One region of the Carnobacterium sp. FSL W8-0810 genome, then DNA from elsewhere that is predicted to be linked to it. Evidence: riboswitches for the same ligand, from Rfam matches in the RefSeq annotation. Region 1 holds a riboswitch; the other holds the start of a gene.
The links. Region 1 has a riboswitch for FMN ahead of ribD (bifunctional diaminohydroxyphosphoribosylaminopyrimidine deaminase/5-amino-6-(5-phosphoribosylamino)uracil reductase RibD). Riboswitches for the same ligand answer to the same signal wherever they lie in the genome.
Positions count from the first base shown of each region.

Region 2: linked by a shared signal. The riboswitch ahead of NST49_RS09800 (ECF transporter S component) and the one ahead of ribD (bifunctional diaminohydroxyphosphoribosylaminopyrimidine deaminase/5-amino-6-(5-phosphoribosylamino)uracil reductase RibD) in region 1 are both predicted to bind FMN.

Region 1 covers NZ_JBBOWO010000001.1:138,100-142,316, forward strand. The annotation lists gene NST49_RS00755 (bifunctional 3,4-dihydroxy-2-butanone-4-phosphate synthase/GTP cyclohydrolase II) at 1-200, opposite strand, end outside; gene NST49_RS00760 (riboflavin synthase) at 219-872, opposite strand; gene ribD (bifunctional diaminohydroxyphosphoribosylaminopyrimidine deaminase/5-amino-6-(5-phosphoribosylamino)uracil reductase RibD) at 900-1,988, opposite strand; FMN riboswitch at 2,114-2,229, opposite strand; FMN riboswitch at 2,383-2,497, opposite strand; FMN riboswitch at 2,652-2,766, opposite strand; gene NST49_RS00770 (hypothetical protein) at 2,893-3,348, opposite strand; gene NST49_RS00775 (MerR family transcriptional regulator) at 3,682-4,217, opposite strand, start outside.
Region 2 covers NZ_JBBOWO010000001.1:2,029,746-2,033,962, reverse strand. The annotation lists gene NST49_RS09805 (sensor histidine kinase) at 1-1,723, shown strand, start outside; FMN riboswitch at 1,803-1,926, shown strand; gene NST49_RS09800 (ECF transporter S component) at 2,064-2,645, shown strand; gene NST49_RS09795 (helix-turn-helix domain-containing protein) at 2,815-3,882, shown strand; gene NST49_RS09790 (RecQ family ATP-dependent DNA helicase) at 3,879-4,217, shown strand, end outside.

The sequences.
Region 1 (4,217 bases):
AACTTCTTTGTATAGCTTTTAGGCATAGGCATACAAATTAGACCTTTGGCATAACTAGCCATAAAGTTCACATTTTCTGTAGTAGCAAATTCAGCCGCACAAATAATGTCTCCTTCATTTTCTCTGTCTTCATCATCTACCAATAAAATGTTTTTCCCAGCTCTTAAATCAGCAAGTAACTCTTCAATTGTATTAAACATATGTCTCTCCATTCTGTTCTAAAAGAACCCGTTATCTTTCAAAAATTCTGTCGTTACTTGACTCTCTTGAACTGGCAATTTCGAATCCAAACCTAATAATTTTTCAACATATTTTCCGATCATATCGCATTCAAGATTTACAGCATCTCCTGGTTGCTTATGCAATAGAACGGTCTCTTCACCGGTATGAGGAATGACAGAAACCTTGAACGATTGATTATCAACCGTCACAACTGTCAAACTAACGCCATCAATCGCTATAGAACCTTTCTCAATAATGTAACGCAATAATTTAGGACTTGTTTCAACCGTGATCCAAACGGCATTATCCTCACGCTTCATTTCTCTTATCTTTCCCGTTCCATCGATATGGCCACTAACCATATGGCCACCAAGACGTGTTTCCAAACTTAGTGCTCGTTCCATATTGACATAACTTCCAGGCGTCAATTCTCCTATGTTCGTTCTTATCAAAGATTCAGACATGACGTCCGCTTCAAAAGAATCATTTTCTATTTTTGTTACTGTCAAACAGATGCCATTTGTCGAGATGCTATCCCCGATACGAGTCCCTTGCAATACTTTTTTTCCCTTTATCTTCAATATTGAAGATTTTTCACCTCGTTTGATGGATTGAATCGTTCCCATTTCCTCAATAATTCCTGTAAACATGCTTTTCCTCCAATCGATTGTTTCTCTTTATTTAACAATATAGCTTTCCACAAACAGATCTTCTCCAACCATCACAGGCGTCATTCGATCAATTTTAAACGCATTTTTTAATAATTGGATACCTGCCCCTTCTACAGCGGTTTTAGCCTCTTTTCCTCCAATTATTTTTGGCGCAATATAGGACTGTATTTTGTCCACGATCCCTTCTTCTAAAGCCGAGAAATTCAAATTTGCACCGCCTTCCAGTAAGATACTATCGATTCCTTTAGCTCCTATTACCTTCATTAATTCTCGTAAATCAACTCTTTCACATTTTACTTTAATCACAATCACTTCAATACCCATCTGCTTTAACGTATCTAATTTTTCATTATTGGCTCTTTTCGTGGTAGCCACAATTGTCTTCGCTTTATCTTGTTGGGTTAATACCTTTGAGGCGATTGGGATTCTTAGCTGACTATCGACAACAATTCTAATAGGATTACGGCTGTTTAGTGTTCTAGAAGTTAGTTGTGGGTCATCCTTGATAATCGTTTCTATACCGACCATAATTCCAGCTAATTCATGGCGCAGAGAATGGACTTGTTTTCTAGATGACTCACCAGAAATCCATTGAGATTCGCCTGTCACTGTAGCGATTTTTCCATCTAGAGACATCGCATTTTTCATAACCACAAATGGCTCTTTCGTGACAATGTATTTTATAAAGATCTCATTCAATTTTTGACTCTCTTCTTCTAGTACACCAGTCACTACTTCAATTCCATTGTTACGAAGCCTTTCGATTCCTTTTCCAGCAACTAGTGGGTTTGGATCGAGTGTTCCCACGACTACTCGTTTAATGTTCTTGTCTATCAGTAAGTCTGAACAAGGAGGTGTTTTTCCAAAATGAGAACAAGGTTCTAACGTGACATATAATGTTGCCCCAGTCACATCTTCTTTGGCTGATGCAATAGCATTTACTTCCGCATGGGGCTGTCCATATTTTTGATGATAGCCTTGCCCAATAATTCTTCCACCTTTTACAATGACCGCTCCAACTAAAGGATTAGGAGTTGTCCACCCTTTACCCTTTCTTGCCAATTCCAGTGCCATCCTCATGTATACTTCATCCAATTCTCTCACTCCATTCAAATTAAAAAAGCCCTAAGAATCTACTCTCAGGGCTTTCGTCATTTTTTTACAAGGCTCAACAAATAACTCCGAATACTCTTTACTCGGTTACTGTTGATTTTTGTAAACTTTGTCTTCGCTTTATCCAGACTATCACTGTCGGCTTCGGAATCTAACCGAATCTGCCTTACGGCTCGTGGGCTTTACCACCGGTAGGGACTTGCACCCTGCCCTGGAGACTATTCAATTTTTACTTTTCTACACAAAAAAGCCCCAGACTTTTATATCCAGGGCTTCGACTTATAGTTAAATAAGACTTTCTTATAATTGCTTCACAAATTCAAGACTGCTATCTATCCAAAAAAAGACTATAGCTACCTTAACTTCTCTGCAATTACTTTGTCTTCGCTTTATCCAGACTATACTGTCGGCTTCGGAATCTAACCGAATCTGCCTTACGGCTCGTGGGCTTTACCACCGGTAGGGACTTGCACCCTGCCCTGAAGACTATTTAATTTTTACTTTTCTACACAAAAAAGCCCTCAGATTTTTATATCCAGGGCTTCGACTTATAGCTAAATAAGACTAGTTAATAGTTGCTTCACAAATTCATGACTGCTATCTATCCAAAAAAAGACTATAGCTATCTTAATTTCTCTGCAATTACTTTGTCTTCGCTTTATCCAGACTATACTGTCGGCTTCGGAATCTAACCGAATCTGCCTTGCGGCTCGTGGGCTTTACCACCGGTAGGGACTTGCACCCTGCCCTGAAGACTAATTTACTTTTGTAATGTAAGAATATATTGAAATACAAGAGATGTCAATATTTTTTATATTAATTGTCCGATTACTCTTACTACTAAGAGTACTAAAAGTACTTTTCAAAGGATAAAAATCATTCTTACTTACTTTTTAATTTTTAATAATCTACCTTCACGATAATACAAATCTTGATAATTTAAATCAACTAAGTAGATTTCTTCGATTTCCTTTAAAGGCTCATTTTCATAACTATTTAAACTATACAAAATTATTAACTGGTTACATCCATTTTCAAATTGTTCAAGAATATAACCTTCCAATGCTTTTAATGTGTTTTTGAATTTTGGAGATAGGCTGTCACGTTTCTTAAACGAAGGAAGGTTTGAATCTATCGATGCTACTTGATATTTGGTCTTTTTAAAAAGAAAATGGGAACTAAAATTAAAATAATCGTCAGTATCTTCGCTAATGTTGTTTTCAAAATAAAAATATTCTTTGGTTTCCATTTGAAACTCATTTGGTTGTTGATCTCCTCTTCTGCCATCTATCAAACCAGATCTTAAAGGAGCATCTGCTGCAATGTATAGATATTCTGTCATGCGTTTAAATCCTTTCTGAAAGTAATAAGTAGAAATTATTTTATCTTTTTTAATAATGTTATTAACATCAATAACATTGATTTCCCTAAGAATAACACTTTAGTTTTCAATACAGCAGAAATAGGAAGTTATCGTTGAATAGATTGTGTACACAACTATCAATTGAGTACCATACAGATTACTTAGCAAGGAACTTCCAGTAGGTAAACAAATAATGAGTACCTTATAAGTTGAATAAAAAGAAACTTATGGTGTATATGTACAAACCTCTTAACCAAATTCGGTTCAAAACAGGTTCTATCTTTTGATAGATATTAGATCAGTGAACGGTTACTAATCTACCATTTCAGAATTATTCTCATTTTTATTTTTCACTTTAATCATGACCTTAACCAAATACTTTTCTGGATTTTTTTCTGCAACTTCATCAATGATGTATTCTTCATAGGCATCCCCATCAATCTCATAACCATTTTCTACTAAACCATCCAACATTTTCTGATACAGTTTTTCGGTTTTATTGTAATCACAATAATCATACATGACTGCGTAACATCCTTCAGGCTTTATACTTAACTGATTTTTATCTTCAGTCGATTTATTGATATAAAAATAACTAAAATTTGAAAATTCACCATTGGCCAATTCATTTTTTCCAATAATCGCTCCTATTGGAAAACCTTGGACAATTTGTTGTTGGTCAATAAGTGAATAGAAATCAATGAGGGCTTCATTGTTTTGTTGATTTATTTTTTTACCGATTAGTATCGGTTTCTTTTCTTGCTGGATAAAAGTAAGTTTTCCAACAGTTACTACGTCTGCCAACTTTGTTAACTCTATTCTTTTTTCCAACATATCTTTGTATTGCT
Region 2 (4,217 bases), 1.9 Mb from region 1:
TACGAACCAAGTATACGAAAAGTTATACACAAACAATATAGAAGAAAGTTACATCAATGATTTTGAACATTCGATTAATTCTATAACCAATCTTTTAGAAGAGGATCCAAATTTTTTGGTTGAAAATATCGATAAAATACGATCTTATGAGGACCATCTTTCTTTAGTGATCACACAAAATGATGAGCCTATTAGTTATTCTTCAAATGTAAAAATAGATGATCAATCCAATGACTTTGCAAAAATTAAGGCAAATGGTGAAGTCAAAAATGAGCTGGAAAACGGGAAAAATACGCTTGTTAAAGACGAGATAAAATTAGATGATAAACCAAGCACACCGTATATTTTTAAAATCCAAAACTTTACTTTTAATGGCCAAGAAAGCAAACTTTACATTTATGGTGATTTGTCGTTTTTAAGCAGCACGCATAATAAGATGCGGGTGTGGTCAGCTATTAATGTTATTTTTTATATTGTCATAGGAATTTTATTGTTTTATTATTTCCAACGTAGATTTGGCAGACCATTAACTCAATTAAGAGATATTGCATATGATTATGCTAAAAATGATTTTACTCAACAAGCACAGTCAACTTACAAAGATGAGTTAGCTCAGTTAGCCTTAGCTATGAATAAAATGGGCAAATCATTAGAAGTAACTGGAGCAGCAACTAGACAAGAAAAAGAACTTTTAGAAAATATCGTGACATCCATTTCTACAGGGGTATTGTATTATAATCAAGATAAAACATTGTTAATGTCAAACCCTCTAGGAGATGAATTCTTACAGCATTTATACCAAACAGATCAAGTAATGAAAACGGTTATACCTGATGTGTTGGAATATCGAATTGATTCTATTATACGATTTCCTGAGAAAATAAGTTATGATAATAATATTGATGACTATTATTATAATATAACGTTGATTCCACTTTTTGATGAAAATTTAGACAGTGTTCGTGGTGTATTAGTTTCTATTCAAGATATTACAAAAGAAAAACGTCTTGATATTATGCGAAATGACTTTATTAATAATATTTCTCATGAGTTAAGAACACCTTTGGTGATGATCCAAGGGTACAGTGAGGCAATTTTAGATGATATAGCTGAAACTCAAGATGAGAAAAAAGAAATGGCAAAAATAATCGGTGAAGAATCCGTGAGAATGAATCGAATGGTAAATGAAATGCTCGATAGTTCTAGAATGGAAGCGGGTTTTATTAACTTAATAAAATTGGATGTCCATTTGGAAGACTTTTTTAATAAACTGTTTACTCGATTTGCCACAATGTCAGAAAAAAATAATATTCGCTTAGAATTAGAAATTGATCCTAATTTAGATTCTTACTACATGGATGAAGATAAAATGAGTCAAGTTTTTGTAAATTTAATCAATAATGCTATTAGGCATACTAGTATGGTCAATAGAGAACATAAAAAAGTGAAAATCTTTGTGCATTTAGACAAGATTATGGATGAAGTCTTAATTGAGGTCATTGATAATGGAACAGGGATTCCAGAAGAAGATATACCTTATATTTTTGATCGATTCTATAAAGCAGATAAATCTAGAACTGTAATGAAAGGCGATAAAACAGGTACAGGTATTGGCTTATCTATTGTAAAAAATATAATAGAAGCTCATGGTGGATTTGTCGAAGTACAGAGTATTGTCAATGAACAAACGAAATTTATCGTTCATTTGCCCTATTTAGATTAATATGCTAATAAAAAGTAAGAGAAAGTGTTGCTTTTTTTCTTCTCATGTTATACAATGAACTTGTTAAAAAAATATAAAGATTCGTCTTCAGGGGCAGGGTGAAATTCCCGACCGGTGGTATAGTCCACGAGCTAAATAGCATTATTTGGTTGAACTGGTTAAATTCCAGTACCGACAGTAAAGTCTGGATAAAGAAGATGGGGTTTATTTGAATAGTTGTAATTGTTCAAATGCTCTGTTTAATTATCTGAAGATAATTTAGACGGGCATTTTTATATTGTTTTTATTTGAATAGACTCATGTAATGCCTAGGCTGATGAATCCTTTTAGGAGGATTTTTATGCAAACAAGTAACACAAAGAAAATGGTAGGAATCGCCATGTTGGCTGCTCTAGCAACCATTTTGATTTCATTTGGTTTTCCAATAATTCCAGGAGTTTCATTTCTAAAAGTTGATTTTAGTGATATTCCTGTTTTGATTGGCATGTTTTTATACGGTCCAGTTGGTGGAACTATGGTGGCGTTTATTCGCTCATTGCTCCATTATATTCAAACTGGCGGTGATGCAGGATATCCAATTGGGGATACTGCGAGTTTTATAGCTTCAGTCGCATATACGTTGCCAATTTATTTGATTATGAAATCAAAGGTTAACAATACTAAAACGATTATTTTTGCAAATATCGTTGGGTCACTGTCATTAGCTGTCATTTTGTCACTTGTAAATTACTTTTTCTTGCTTCCATTGTATTTAAAAGTATTAAACTTTAGTGTAGGGCCTATCAGAGATTACATTTTAATGGGTGTTATACCATTTAATATCATAAAAGGCGCAATAGTAAGTACAGTCTTTATTATGTTATACGCCAAATTAAAAACTTGGTTGCAACGCAATCAATTAACTAAAATCAGTGCTAAATAAAAAAAGAAATCGCAATTTATTTTGCGATTTCTTTTTTGTTTTCTTATTAATAATTTTTAAAATTTTGAAAACTATACCCTAAAAATGGTTATTTTTGGTATATTAGATTTAACAATAAATAGCTTTCAGTAGCTGCTTTTTTTATGTAATCAGAATGAGGGTGAATGTCGTGGAACAATCGTTGTATTATCAGTATTTTTGCCTTTCATTGTATTCTATAGACTATCCAGTAAAACCGGCCACGTTGTATCACATCTTGGTTGGTAAACGAACTGCTTCCATTTTGTTTAAGGCGCATATTTATCACGCGATTCCTTTTTTTTCGGTATTTCCTAATTTAAACCGTAGTCAGTATGACAATATGGTTCGAGAGTTTATTGAAAAAGATTGGATTACAGCCAGTGAAAATAACGAAGAGTACTACCTTTGTAAAAAAGCTAAAGAAGAATTAGACCTTTATTTTTCAAAACATTTTTATCCTAAAAATATTAATCAACTGTTAAACGGACAAGTGACTAAAGAATTTTGGAAAAAAATTTTATTTTCCACCCAAGTTCTTTCGGAATTACGCTACCAAAATAATCATTATCTACCAATAGAAAAGGAATGGAAGACACAATTATGGTTAAAAAATTGGTTGAAAAATAGTTCATTAGAAAGACAAGAATTGGGTAGCTCATTTGGAAAAGAATGGATTCAATTATTAAAGGAGTTCCGTTCATTTGATGCAGAAATTTTAGTAGCACAGTTAACGGGACATAAAAAGAATGGGAAAACCAGTACACAATTAGCTGTTAAATATGGATTAGATCAAATGGAATTAACTTTTTTAGTACAAAATACAATTAGTCAACTACTAAATAAAGTGGTCAGTGAAAAAGAAACATTCCCTTTATTTTATTTAATTTATCAAGAATGTAAAGGAGACCGTTACAGCAGTCTTAGTCTAAGTGCTAGGTCAACGGCATATTATTTAGAAAAAGGTTACTCTATAGAAAAAATAGCTTTAGAGAGAAGATTAAAGGTAAATACAATTTCAGAACACATTATTGAATTAGCTATTATTTTTCCGAATTTTGATGTTTCTAACTTTATACCAAAAGAAGACTACCAACGATTATGTGCGTTATTTAGTGAGAATGAAGAAATAACATATGAGGATTTGAAAAAAGAAATGCCGCAGATTCCTTTTTCATGGTACAGATTGATTCAAATCGAAAGGAGTCGGATTGTGTGACCAATAAAGACCTTATAAAACAAAACTTAGAGAATTATTTTGGATACACTTCTTTTAGAGAAGGGCAAGAAGAAGCTGTATTAGCAGCTTTAGAAGGTAAAGATACGTTGATTATGCTGCCCACAGGGACAGGGAAATCGATTTGCTACCAATTAACTGGGTATTGTTTAGATGGGTTAGTAATCATTGTTTCGCCTTTATTATCTTTGATGCAAGACCAAGTGGAACAATTAAAATTAAATGGTGAAAAAAGAGTAGCTGCTATTAACAGTTTAATGAATGTACGCGAAAAAGATTGGGTATTAAAGCATTTATCTGACTATAAATTTATTTTT